DNA from 3 places in the Tardiphaga sp. 839_C3_N1_4 genome. Region 2 is predicted to be linked to each of the others. Evidence: predicted binding sites of a transcription regulator. Region 2 holds the regulator's gene; each other region holds the start of a gene.
The links. The regulator LexA, encoded in region 2, represses DNA repair genes until DNA is damaged. The targets are predictions, from matches to a motif close to TGTTCNNNNTGTGTTCNG.
Positions count from the first base shown of each region.

Region 1: AB8A38_RS19375 (YifB family Mg chelatase-like AAA ATPase) is a predicted target of LexA. The motif match lies at 3,010-3,027, and genes of this name have one in related genera.
Region 3: AB8A38_RS14910 (PA0069 family radical SAM protein) is a predicted target of LexA. The motif match lies at 2,656-2,673, and genes of this name have one in related genera.

Region 1 covers NZ_JBPWQD010000001.1:4,048,677-4,052,675, forward strand. Annotated here, with positions in the region: gene gshB (glutathione synthase) at 1-611, shown strand, start outside; gene AB8A38_RS19360 (hypothetical protein) at 624-806, opposite strand; gene AB8A38_RS19365 (MBL fold metallo-hydrolase) at 805-1,785, shown strand; gene AB8A38_RS19370 (diguanylate cyclase domain-containing protein) at 1,859-2,893, opposite strand; gene AB8A38_RS19375 (YifB family Mg chelatase-like AAA ATPase) at 3,076-3,999, shown strand, end outside.
Region 2 covers NZ_JBPWQD010000001.1:1,258,677-1,262,675, reverse strand. Annotated here, with positions in the region: partial or broken gene AB8A38_RS06365 (ComEC/Rec2 family competence protein) at 1-1,071, shown strand, start outside; gene lexA (transcriptional repressor LexA) at 1,090-1,812, opposite strand; gene AB8A38_RS06355 (GNAT family N-acetyltransferase) at 2,114-2,683, opposite strand; gene AB8A38_RS06350 (Orn/Lys/Arg decarboxylase N-terminal domain-containing protein) at 2,705-3,999, opposite strand, start outside.
Region 3 covers NZ_JBPWQD010000001.1:3,102,161-3,106,159, reverse strand. Annotated here, with positions in the region: gene ypfJ (KPN_02809 family neutral zinc metallopeptidase) at 1-852, shown strand, start outside; gene moaB (molybdenum cofactor biosynthesis protein B) at 855-1,415, shown strand; partial or broken gene AB8A38_RS14920 (GNAT family N-acetyltransferase) at 1,412-1,924, opposite strand; gene AB8A38_RS14915 (glycosyl transferase) at 1,921-2,490, opposite strand; gene AB8A38_RS14910 (PA0069 family radical SAM protein) at 2,695-3,858, shown strand; gene AB8A38_RS14905 (VOC family protein) at 3,976-3,999, shown strand, end outside.

The DNA of each region.
Region 1 (3,999 bases), 2.8 Mb from region 2:
TGGTGGTCAATAACCCGGCCTCGGTACGCAACGCGCCGGAGAAGATCTTCGTGATGGGCTTCTCGGACCTGATGCCGCCGACGCTAATCTCGCGCGACAAGGACGAGATCAATGCATTCCGCGCCGAGCATGGCGCTGTGGTGATGAAGCCGCTGCATGGCCATGGCGGCGCAGCGGTGTTTCGCGTGCTGCCGCAGGACATGAATTTCGGCTCGCTCTACGATCTGTTCTCCGTGACCTTCAAGGAGCAGTGGGTGATCCAGCGCTTCCTTCCGGAAGTGAAGCACGGCGACAAGCGCATCATCCTGATCGACGGCGAATTCGCCGGTGCCGTGAACCGCGTGCCGGCTGAAGACGATTTGCGCTCCAACATGGTGCGTGGCGGCGCCGCCAAGGCCACCGAACTCTCGCCGCGTGAGCGCGAAATCTGCGAACGCGTTGGACCGGCGCTGCGTGATCTCGGTCTGCTGTTCGTCGGCATCGATGTGATCGATGGCAATCTCACCGAGATCAACGTGACGTCGCCCACGGGCATTCGCGCCATCGCCAAGCTTGGCGGACCGGATGTCGCGGCGCGGGTCTGGGACGTGATCGAAGCGAAGCGGAAGTAAACTCCACCCACGTCATTCGCTGCGTTGCGTCAATGCTTGACGCAGCGGTTTGAATTCCGTTCGTCGCAATTCTTCACCCGCTGCTTTTGCTTGCCAGTCATTGAGGGCAAGGGCAGCATGTTGATGCACGCCCGACCAATCGGGCGGCCCGCCACATTTGGCGGCAAGCAAAAGCATATCAGTGGAGAAACGCATGACTTCAGAAGTTTCGCGAAGGTCCCTGCTCTCGCTCGGCGCAGGGTTGGGCGCCAATCTCCTCGCTCCCGGCCTCATCGGCAGCGCATCGGCCAAGGCACCAAAGCTCGGCACACAGGCGCCCTACTTCCACCGTTTCATGTTAGGCAGCGCGGAAGTCACCGTTGTCTCCGACGGACCTTTGCCGCTTGGCGATCCCTCCGGCACATTCGTCGGCGTACCCAAGGAAGACGTGCAGAAGATGCTGACGGATAATTTCCTCAGCAGCAGCAATGTCGTGCTCGAACAGAACGCGCCGATCGTCAACATGGGCGACAAGCTCATCCTGTTCGACACCGGCATGGGCACGTCACAACTGTTCGGCAACACCACGGGCCGCCTGCAGAAGAGTATGGCCGAAGCCGGCATCAAGCCGGGCGATATCGATGCCGTCGTGTGCTCGCACGCGCATATCGATCATATCGGCGGCATCGTCGATGCCAATGACAAGCCCCTGTTTCCGAACGCGCAGGTCTATCTCAGCGAGGAAGACTTCAAGTTCTGGACCGACGAAAGTAAACTCGGCTCGCCGCTCAAGGACTTCATCGTCCATGCCCGCAAGAACCTGCTCCCGGTGAAGGATCGCCTGGTGTTCTTCAAGGACGGCCAGGAGTTCCTGCCGGGCGTCACCGCCATGCATGCACCTGGCCATACGTTCGGCCACCATATGTTCATGATCCAGTCGGACGGAAAGTCCTTCGCGTTCCTCGGCGATCTTACCCATCATCAGGTGCTGTTGCTGGAGAAGCCGCGGATGGAGTTCGCCTATGATTCCGATCCGAAGATGGCGGCGGCGACGCGGGTGAAGATGCTGGACATGCTGGCAGCCAACAAGACCGCGGTGATGTCCTATCACTTCGCCTGGCCGGGCTACGGACATGTGGTCAAATCCGGCGATGGTTTCCGCTATATCGCCGAGCCGATGGTGATGAATCTCTAGCGGAAATCCTGCGACTTTCTTGCGGCGATCCTGAGACAGCGATCGCCGCAGGAGCTCCGCAGCGAGCGCATCGTCATGCCGCCGACGAGGTGTCTCGCGAGCGCAGCTCGGCACCGCGTTTATAGATCCGGAACGTCCCACGTCCGGCATCCTTCGCCGCATAGAGTGCCGAGTCGGCCATGGCTGCCAGTTGCGACGACGTGCAGTTGTCCGCCAGTGCGATGCCGACCGATGCGCCGACGCGCAACTGTTGTCCACGATGATCGATCGGTAGACCCAACTGTGTGACAATCGCACGCGCGGTCTCGGAGGCTTCCTCGAATTGTGCGTGCGGTCCCAGCAGAACGGCAAATTCATCACCGCCAAGGCGCGCGACCAGTTCGGCGCCCCCGCAGATATTGCGGATTCGATTTGCGACGACGGTCAGGCAGGCATCGCCGGCCGCATGACCGAAACAGTCATTGACCGGCTTGAATTCATCGAGATCGATCAGCAGCAGCGCGCCGAACGGCTTCACCTTGATGGTCGACGCCGCATCGAACAGCGACAGCTTGGTTTGAAACTGGCTGCGATTGGCGAGCCCGGTCAGCGTATCGAACTCGGCGAGATAGCGATTGCGATCCGCCAGGATTTTTTCTTCGGTAATGTCCTGCTTCATCCCGAAGATGCGGACGGCAACGCCATCGACCGACTCGACTGTGGCCGTGATCCTGATCCAGCGCCGGTTACCCTTGAAGGTGATGATCTCCGCATCGAGACTGAATCCGGTTCGATCTTCGATTGCCTTGCTGCGCCGCTTCGTCAGTTCCCTGACGGATTCTTCGGGATAACAGGCGAGCGCCTCCTCTCGAATCGGCGTCGAGCCGCGCGGCAGATCGAAGATGTCATAGACAACATCGGTCCAGACCAGCGATTCATCGGAAAGGTCGCATTCCCAGACGCCGATTCGCGCTGCCGCCGAGGAGCGATCGAATATCTTCCGGCTATGCGCCAGCGAAGCAGCCTGTTGGTCGATGATGGCTTGCTGGGCCTCGATCTGCGCCTTCAGCGCAGCGATCAGGTCGGCGTCATCCGGAGCGTCTGGCGGCATCGACAAGCGATCTGACATCTGCGGGCACCCGGTCTTCGTCTCGAAGCTCATAGGATGCTTTGCATGACGTGTTTAAGATTTTCTACGCCAATGGCCGACTTCAGCCAAAACCAGCATACTTTACCGCTACATTTCGTTCACTGATTGTTCTTGAAATAGAAGCAACCTTAGGTTACGCTCTCATGTCGAATGAGGGCGGCATGGTTCAACGCGTTTCCACCGTAGCCTTTGAGGGGATCGAGGCCCGCGCGGTCGACGTGCAGGTTCAGGTCGTGCCCGGCCTGCCTAATTTTTTGATCGTCGGCCTGCCCGACAAGGCGGTGTCCGAGGCCCGCGAACGGGTCCGCGCGGCGCTGGTCGCCTCGGGCCTAGCGCTGCCGGCGCGACGCATCATCGTCAATCTCGCACCGGCTGACCTACCGAAGGAAGGCAGCCATTACGATCTGCCGATTGCGCTGGGACTGATGGCTGCGATCGGCGCGATTCCGCCGGATGCATTGACGGGCTTCACTGTACTCGGTGAACTCGGCCTCGATGGTTCGCTCGCTCCCGTGGCCGGCGTACTGCCGGCCGCGATCGGCGCCAACGCGCGCGACGAAGGATTGATCTGTCCGGCGGACTGCGGGGCGGAAGCCGCCTGGGCCAGTCCCGACATCCAGATCATCGCCGCGACGTCGCTGATCCAGATCGCCAATCACTTCAAGGGCACACAGATTTTGTCACGGCCGCAGCCGAAGATACATGCGCGCGAAGATACGCTGCTCGATCTGCGCGACATCAAGGGACAGGAAAGCGCCAAACGCGCGCTGGAAATCGCTGCCGCGGGCGGCCATCACCTGTTGATGGCAGGGAGTCCGGGATCGGGAAAATCCATGCTGGCGGCACGGCTGCCATCGATCCTGCCGCCGCTATCGCCGGCGGAGCTGCTTGAAGTCTCAATGATTGCGTCGGTCGCCGGCGAGATCAAGGACGGCGTGCTCACCGCACGGCGGCCATTACGCGCGCCGCATCATTCCGCCAGCATGGCCGCACTCACAGGCGGCGGCCTGCGCGCGCGGCCGGGCGAGATTTCGCTGGCGCATCAAGGCGTACTGTTTCTCGATGAATTGCCGGAATTCGATCCG
Region 2 (3,999 bases):
TTTCAGATGTCATTCGCGGCGACGCTGGGGCTGGTCGCATTGGTGCAGATCGGCATGCCCGCGCTGTTTGCCTCGCCGGATCATTCCGCGACCGCGCGTGTGGCGCTGTGGGGCGGACGCGAGATCGTGATGCTCGTGCTGGCCTCACTGGTCGCGGGCCTTGCCACCACGCCATACGCGGCGTTTCACTTTCATCGCGTCACGCCTTACGGCGTTCTCGCCAATCTCCTCGCGATGCCGGTGGTCTCGGCGCTGGTGATGCCGGCGGGCATTCTCGGTTTGGTGGCCATGCCGTTCGGCTTTGACGGTGTGTTCTGGCGGCTGATGGATGTCGGCATTCAGTGGATGATCGTGGTCACGCAATGGGTGGCAGCCTTGCCCGGCGCCATCGGCCGAATGCCGGTGTTCGGCACCGGACCGCTGATATCAGCCAGTATCGGCATCATCGTGCTGGGATTGCTGCGCACGCCGTTGCGCCTCGCAGGGCTTGGTGTGCTTGCACTCTCGATTGTCTGGGCGTTGCTGGTCAAGCAGCCGGATGTATTGATCTCGGGGGACGGTCGCAGCGTCGCGGTACGGGGCAGGGACGGGCACCTGCATGTGATGCGCGGCGCCAAGGATACATTTTTGCTGAAAGAGTGGCTCGCCGGCGATGCCGATGCGCGTCTGCCGACCGATGCCTCCGTCAGCCACGGTGTGTCCTGCGACCGCGACGGGTGCATCACGCCGCTGGCCGATGGCGCTCTGGTGGCGCTGGTTCTACAGCCTGACGCGTTCACCGACGATTGCGAGAAAGCGGCGCTCATCGTCACGACGCGACAGCCGCCGAGGGATTGCAGGGCGCTGGTGATCGATCAGGATCGCTTGCAACGAAATGGTGCGGTGAGCCTGCAGCGAACCGCGAACGGCTTTACCATCGATGCCGTGCGGCCACGGGGCCTGGACCGTCCGTGGTCGCGCGCAATTCCCGATGAGCCCCAGCACGATCTGATCCAGACCGGTCGTCCACCGCAAAACCGGCCGGTGGATGCGACGCCGGCGGAAACCGATCTTCAATCCGAAGATCAGTAATCCGCCGAGGCGATAGCCTCAGTAACGCCGATACAGGCCAATCAGCTTGCCCTGAATGCGCACCCGGTTGGGCGGCAGGATGCGGACTTCGTAAGCATCGTTGGCGGGCTCCAGCGCGATCGACGCGCCGCGGCGGCGGAAGCGCTTCAACGTGGCTTCCTCATCGTCGATCAGGGCCACCACGATGTCGCCGGTGTCGGCGCTTTCGTTGCGCTGGATCAACACGGTATCGCCGTCGAGAATGCCGGCGTCCTGCATGGAATCGCCGCGCACTTCGAGCGCATAATGTTCGCCGGAGCCGAGCATGTCGGCGGGCATGCTGATGGTGTGGCTGCGGGTCTGCAGCGCCTCGATCGGCGTACCGGCCGCGATCCGGCCCATGACCGGGATAGCAACCGTGCGGCCGTTGTCATCATCGCCGCTGTGGCTAGCGATGCTGGCGGCCGAACGCACCTTGCCAAGCGTGCCTTCGATGACGCTGGGCGTAAAGCCGCGGCGTCCGGTACCGCCGGTGACCGGCGCGCCGAGCTCTGGCAGCTTGATGACTTCGATGGCACGGGCGCGATTGGGTAGACGGCGTATGAAGCCGCGTTCTTCCAGCGCTGTGATCAGACGATGGATGCCGGACTTCGAGCGCAGGTCGAGCGCATCCTTCATCTCGTCGAAGGAGGGCGGGACGCCGGCTTCCTTCAACCGTTGATCGATGAATCGCAGGAGTTCGTATTGTTTGCGCGTGAGCATCTGAAGCCATCCTCAGTTGACGGTGTCGGCCGCCGCGTGCGTTTCAAAGGGCCTTCGAACAGTGAGCCTCAATCCAGAGACGATCGTTCGAAGATCGGTTGCGCGAGTTCGGGCACTCTCAAACTACTCAAAGCCACAGAATCTCGAAACAAATCATGAACGAACACTATATGTTCCATATGTGTTCTGCAATGCTTAATTTGCCGTCAACAGAACGCACGTTGAGGGAGGTTTGAGGAGGTTGTTCCTCACCAGTCGTCGATCCTCGACGGATACGGAAAATGCTTCCCGGTCGCCTGGGCTACGCAGACGTCATGCGCCCAACGGGCGGCGGCGGTGTCGTGGAGCCGGTCGCCAGCGAGCGCTGAACCATGATCGTGTCGGCCCAGCGGCCGGAGCGATAGGCGACGCCGGGCAGCAAGCCGACGCGGGCAAAGCCGAAGCTCTCATGAAGGCCGAGGGAGGCCGTGTTGTCGGCATCGATATAGCCGATGATCTGCCGGAAGCCGGCCGCCGCGCAGACGTCGATCAGTTCGCGCATCAACAGGCGGCCGATGCCTCGGCCGACATGTCCGTGGTGGATGTAGATCGAATGCTTGACCGTGTAGCGATAGGCCGGTCGCTTGCGGAACAGCACCACATAGGCGTAGCCCACGACCTCGCCGCCTTGCGTGGCGACGAGGTGCGGAAATCGCTTGCTGCGCAGATTCTTGCGCCGGTCTCTGAGATCGTCGGGCTGCGGCGTGTCGGCGTCGCTGACGCCTTCCTCGACGCCTTGCCGGATGTGCCGGCGATAGATCGCCAGCATGGCATCGACGTCGGTGTCGCGCGAGGGTCGTATGACGACCGGCTGTTCGAGTTCCGTTTGCAAATCAGGCTCCTTACGTGCTCCCTATTCGGAGACCACATAAGTGTAAAGTCGGATCCGGCCATTGGCGTCGACCTTGCGGTAGATGCCCTGGATTTCGACGTCGAAGCCCGGGAAGGTGTTGAAGCAGGTCTCAAACATCTTGAGGTAATCGATCATCGGCTTGGAGCGTTCGGTGAGCCGCTCGCCCGGCACGATCGTGGCGATGCCGGGCGGATAGACCACGAACGGCGTCGTCGCGACCCGCCCGAAGATCTCATCGATAGGGAGGTAGTCGACGTCGTTGCGCACCAGACAGCGCGCGGCATCATGGGGCGACATGGCGATCTCCGGCAAGTGATCGGCGGCGAACTGTTTGGTCTGGAGTTCGCTCACATTGGCCTCGCGGAAGAACCGGTGCATGTCGCCGCACAGATCCCGCAGGCGTATGCCCGCATAACGCGCCGGCCTGCGCCGCGCGAATTCCGGGATGACGTCTTCCAGCAGCGCGTTGTCGTCGTGTAGCTTCTTGAACGCCACGAGACCGCTGATCAGCGTGCCGGCCTTGCTGGCTTCCACGCCGGGCGTCAGCAGGAAGAGCAGCGAGTTGAGATCGTTCTTCTCGGGCACGATGCGGTTCTCGCGCAGGAACTGGGCCACCACCGGAGCAGGGATACCGTGATCGGCATAGGCGCCGGTGGTGCGATCGAAGCCGGGTGTCAGCACCGTCAGCTTGTTGGGATCGGTCATGGTGAAACCGGCTTCCATACCGGGGAAGCCATGCCAGGCGGCGTCAGGTGCAAGCTGCCAATAGGACGGATTGGTGGCGAGCTGGTCCGTGCCGACGCTTTCCCATGGCACGTTGTGAACAGCGCCTTCGCTGGATGCGTCTGGAATAGCGACGCGCTCGGGCACGAAGGGTTCGAAGAACCAGCGGCGCTCAGTGCGGGTTTCCTTCTCCTCGAATTCGCGGCGGACGGCGCGCATCTTCTTGCGCAGCTCGATGCCAAGCCGGATCGTGTCGTCCCACAACACTTCGCCGGAGCGGCCCTTCATCATCTGCGCGCCGACATCCAATGATGCGAACAGCGGGTAGAAGGGCGAGGTCGAGGCGTGCTGCATGAAGCTTTCGTTGAAGCGCCGATGCTCGACACGGCGCTTCTGCCCGCGGATATGCCGGTCCTTCATGTGGATCTGCGACGCCTGCGAGAAGCTCGCGAGCTGCTTGTGGGTCGACTGCGTCGCGATGATGCCCGGCGAATCCGGGCCGAGCTCCTTGAGCCCCATGGCGAAGCGGCCGGCATAGAGCGGGTGGAATTTCATGAAACCCGCCCACGCTT
Region 3 (3,999 bases), 1.8 Mb from region 2:
TTCGGAATTCCGGGCGGTGGCGGTGGTCTCGGCATCGGCACGGTGATTGTGCTTGGCCTCGTTGGCTGGGCGTTCGGCATCGATCCGCGCATTCTTATCGGCGGTGCAGAAATTCTCACCGGCGGCCAGCAGGCGCCGACCTATCAGACCGATCGGCGCTCGACGCCGACGAAATCAGGCGCGCCTACCGATGAAATGGGCAGCATGATTTCGGGCGTGCTCGGCGAGATCGACGATCGCTGGGATGAAATCTTCAAGGAGAGCGGACAGAAATATACGGGGCCGCAGATCGTGCTGTTTCGTAATGCCACCAATGGCGGGCGTTGCGGCAATGCGCAGTCGGCGATGGGGCCGTTCTACTGTCCGCCCGACAAGAAGATCTATCTCGACACTGGCTTCTTCCGTCAGGTCGAAACCAAATTTCGCGGCTGCTCCGGCAATGCCTGCAAATTTACCGCGGCATATATCATTGCGCATGAAGCCGGCCATCACATTCAGAACCTGCTCGGGATCATTCCGCGCGTGACACGGCTGCAGCAGCAGGCGGGCAGCAAGGCGGAGGCCAATCTGCTGCAGGTTCGCGTCGAACTGCAGGCCGATTGTCTGTCGGGCGTCTGGGTCAATCGCGAATCTAAGAAGCGGCCCGGTTTCCTCGAAGCCGGTGACATCGATGCCGCGTTGCAGACCGCGTCCGCCATCGGCGACGATACGCTGCAACGTCAGGCACAGGGCCGCGTTGTGCCGGATTCCTTCACGCATGGTTCTGCCGAACAGCGCAAGCGCTGGTTCATGACTGGCTATCAGCAAGGCACCGTGCAGGCCTGCAACACATTTGCGACGGATCGGCTTTAGCGATGGAGCCGGACACGACCAAGGCCTTCGTGCCGCTCAACATTGCGGTACTGACCATCTCCGATACGCGCTCGCTTGACGACGACAAGTCCGGCGCGACGCTGGCGGATCGGCTGACATCGGCCGGTCACACGCTGGCGAAGCGAGATATTGTCACTGACGATGTCGAGGCGATCCGGACGATCGTGCGTGGATGGATCGCCGATCCCGCTGTCGACGCGATCATCACGACCGGCGGCACGGGGTTCACCGGCCGCGACGTCACGCCGGAAGCCATCGAGCCTCTGTTCGAGAAGCGGATGGATGGTTTCTCGATTGCGTTTCACATGCTGAGTCACGCCAAGATCGGCACCTCGACGATCCAGAGCCGCGCCACGGCAGGCACGGCCGGCGCGACGTTTATCTTCTGCCTGCCGGGTTCGCCCGGTGCCTGCCGCGATGGCTGGGACGGCATCCTTGCCGCGCAACTGGATTATCGCACGCGGCCCTGCAATTTCGTGGAGATCATGCCGCGGCTCGATGAGCATCTGCGACGCCCGAAGGCGAAGGGCGCGTCGGTCTAGAGCGCGAGCTCCCAGGTCTCGCCGATCAAATCCTGCCCGAAACTGCGATGCGGCTCGGTGGCGACCAGCGCGAAGCCGGCATCCTGATAGATTTTTCGCGCAGCGCCGAGATTGCTCTGGGTCCACAGCGTGATCCTGCGATAACCGCATTGCCGCGCGAAGGCGATGGATTCCGTCACCATGCGCTGGCCGAGCTTTTGTCCGCGCGCCTTGGGATCGATCAGCAAGAGCCGAAACTTGGCGACGTCGTCGGATGCCTTCACGAGAAACAGCGAGCCGACGGGCGCGCCATCCATCTCGGCGATCCAGCAGCGTTCGCGCGTGGCATCGCATGTTGCGACGAATTCTGCGGCGATGTCGGCTACCAGCGCCTTGAAGGATGCATCGAACCCGTATTCACTCGCATAGAGTTCGCCGTGACTGCGGATGACCCAGTCGATATCGCCAGGCTGGAGATCGCGTAGCACTGCAGGCTGAACGGCATCGGGGGCTTGGACGGCCATGATCAGGCGACGATGATCCGGCTGCGTAGCAATGTGCGTGAGGAGCGGCCGAGCTGGCGCAGCAGCCGCGCTTCGGAACGCCGGGCATCGGGTGCGTAGCCGCCGAGACGATCATAGTGTTCGCGGGCGATCAGCAGGCCCTGATCGGCCTTGGGGCCTGTGATCATCCGGACCAGGTGCTTCAGGCCATCGCGAAAATTGGTCTCGTCATAGGGCGAACGCGCATAGCGGAAAATACCTGCGCGGGGGCGCTCGCTGGTCGAGACGCGCTGGATGAATTGCTGGGTCTCCTCGATCCAGCCCGCATCGAGCACGGCGCCGGCATGCAGAAACATCAGCCAGGGCGAGCGCGCCTGCTTGGCGCCGGCGGCCATCGCCGCGGCGCGCGATCCTTGCGAGGTCAGGAAGCCGCAGCCGGCGACATCGGCGACGCGTTCGATGACGTCTGTGCCGGCGCGATCGACCAGCAGCACTTCGCGGATCACTCCGGCAGCCGCGCCCGGCACCAGCGCTGCCAGTGTGGCAACAGCGGGCTGTTCGACGCCTTCGGTGGGGATGATCACGCTCAGCATGGGTGTCGGATAATACCTCTCAACAACGGGGTGGCCGCGTTATCATTTCGTCATAGTCTATGCGGCACCGGCGGCTGCTGCAATTTCGGGGCGGTTCGACTTTCGGCCGCCTCTGCAAGGCGGCGGGAGAATGCACAGTGCCCCGGCCGTGTGCCACTTCATCTATGTTCTTGCTTTGTTCCATGTATGCGCTATCGTGGCTTCATGAGTCGCCAGATCGCTGCCCTCAAGCACCCGCCGGTCCCGGCGCCCTCCGATAAGCCGGCGGGTGCGCTTTCCCCTTTTCCCGAGATCGCGGTGGCGATCGACAAGCAGCGGCGGCGCGGCCGCGGTGCCCAGTCCAACGACAGCGGGCGCTACGAGGCAGAGGCCCGGGTCGCCTTTGATGACGGCTGGCAGAGCCTCGATGAATTGCCGCCGTTCAAGACGACCGTTGCGACGGACACCGCGCGCAAGGTCATCACGCGCAACGAGTCGCCGGATATCGGCTTCGACCGTTCGATCAATCCCTATCGTGGCTGCGAGCATGGCTGCGTCTATTGTTTCGCGCGGCCGACCCACGCCTATCTCGGTCTCTCGCCCGGGCTCGATTTCGAATCCAAACTGTTCGTGAAGCCCGATGCGCCGGCGCTGCTCGAGAAGGAGCTGGCCGCCGCCGAATACGAGCCGAAGATGATCGCGATCGGTACCAATACCGATCCGTATCAGCCGATCGAGCGCGAGCGTCAGGTGATGCGTGGCATTCTCGAAGTGCTGGAGAAGACCGGTCATCCCGTCGGCATCGTGACGAAGTCTGCCTTGGTGACGCGCGACATCGATATCCTGGCGCGGATGGCGAAGCGCAATCTGGTCAAAGTGGCGCTGTCGGTGACGTCGCTCGATCCGAAGCTCGCGCGCACCATGGAGCCGCGCGCTTCGACGCCGTCGAAGCGGCTGGAAGCTTTGCGGCAGCTATCCGAGGTTGGCATTCCGACCACGGTGATGGTGGCGCCGGTGATCCCCGCGCTGAACGACAGCGAGATCGAGCGCATTCTCGATGCCGCCGCGCATGCCGGCGTCAAGGAAGCCAGTTACGTTTTGCTGCGGCTGCCGATGGAAGTGCGCGATCTGTTTCGCGAATGGCTGATCGCGAATTATCCGGATCGCTATCGGCATGTTTTCACGCTGATCCGCGAAATGCGCGGTGGCCGCGATTACGACTCGCAATGGGGCACGCGCATGAAGGGCACGGGGCCCATGGCCTGGATGATCGGTCGCCGCTTCGAGATCGCCTGCACGAAGCTTGGCCTCAACAAGCGTCGTTCGAAACTCACCCTCGATCATTTCGAGAAGCCGGCCGGTGCCGGTCAGCAACTGAATCTGTTCTAACTCCGCAGGTCTCGCAGCGTACGGAGTGGTGGAGAGGGGACGTTGGCAGGAAACCAGAGCCTGCCAACGTCCCTCTTTTCGATCTATAGAGTGAGTCTAGGAGTGACACGCATGACGATGACGAAACCACCGGCGCCGATC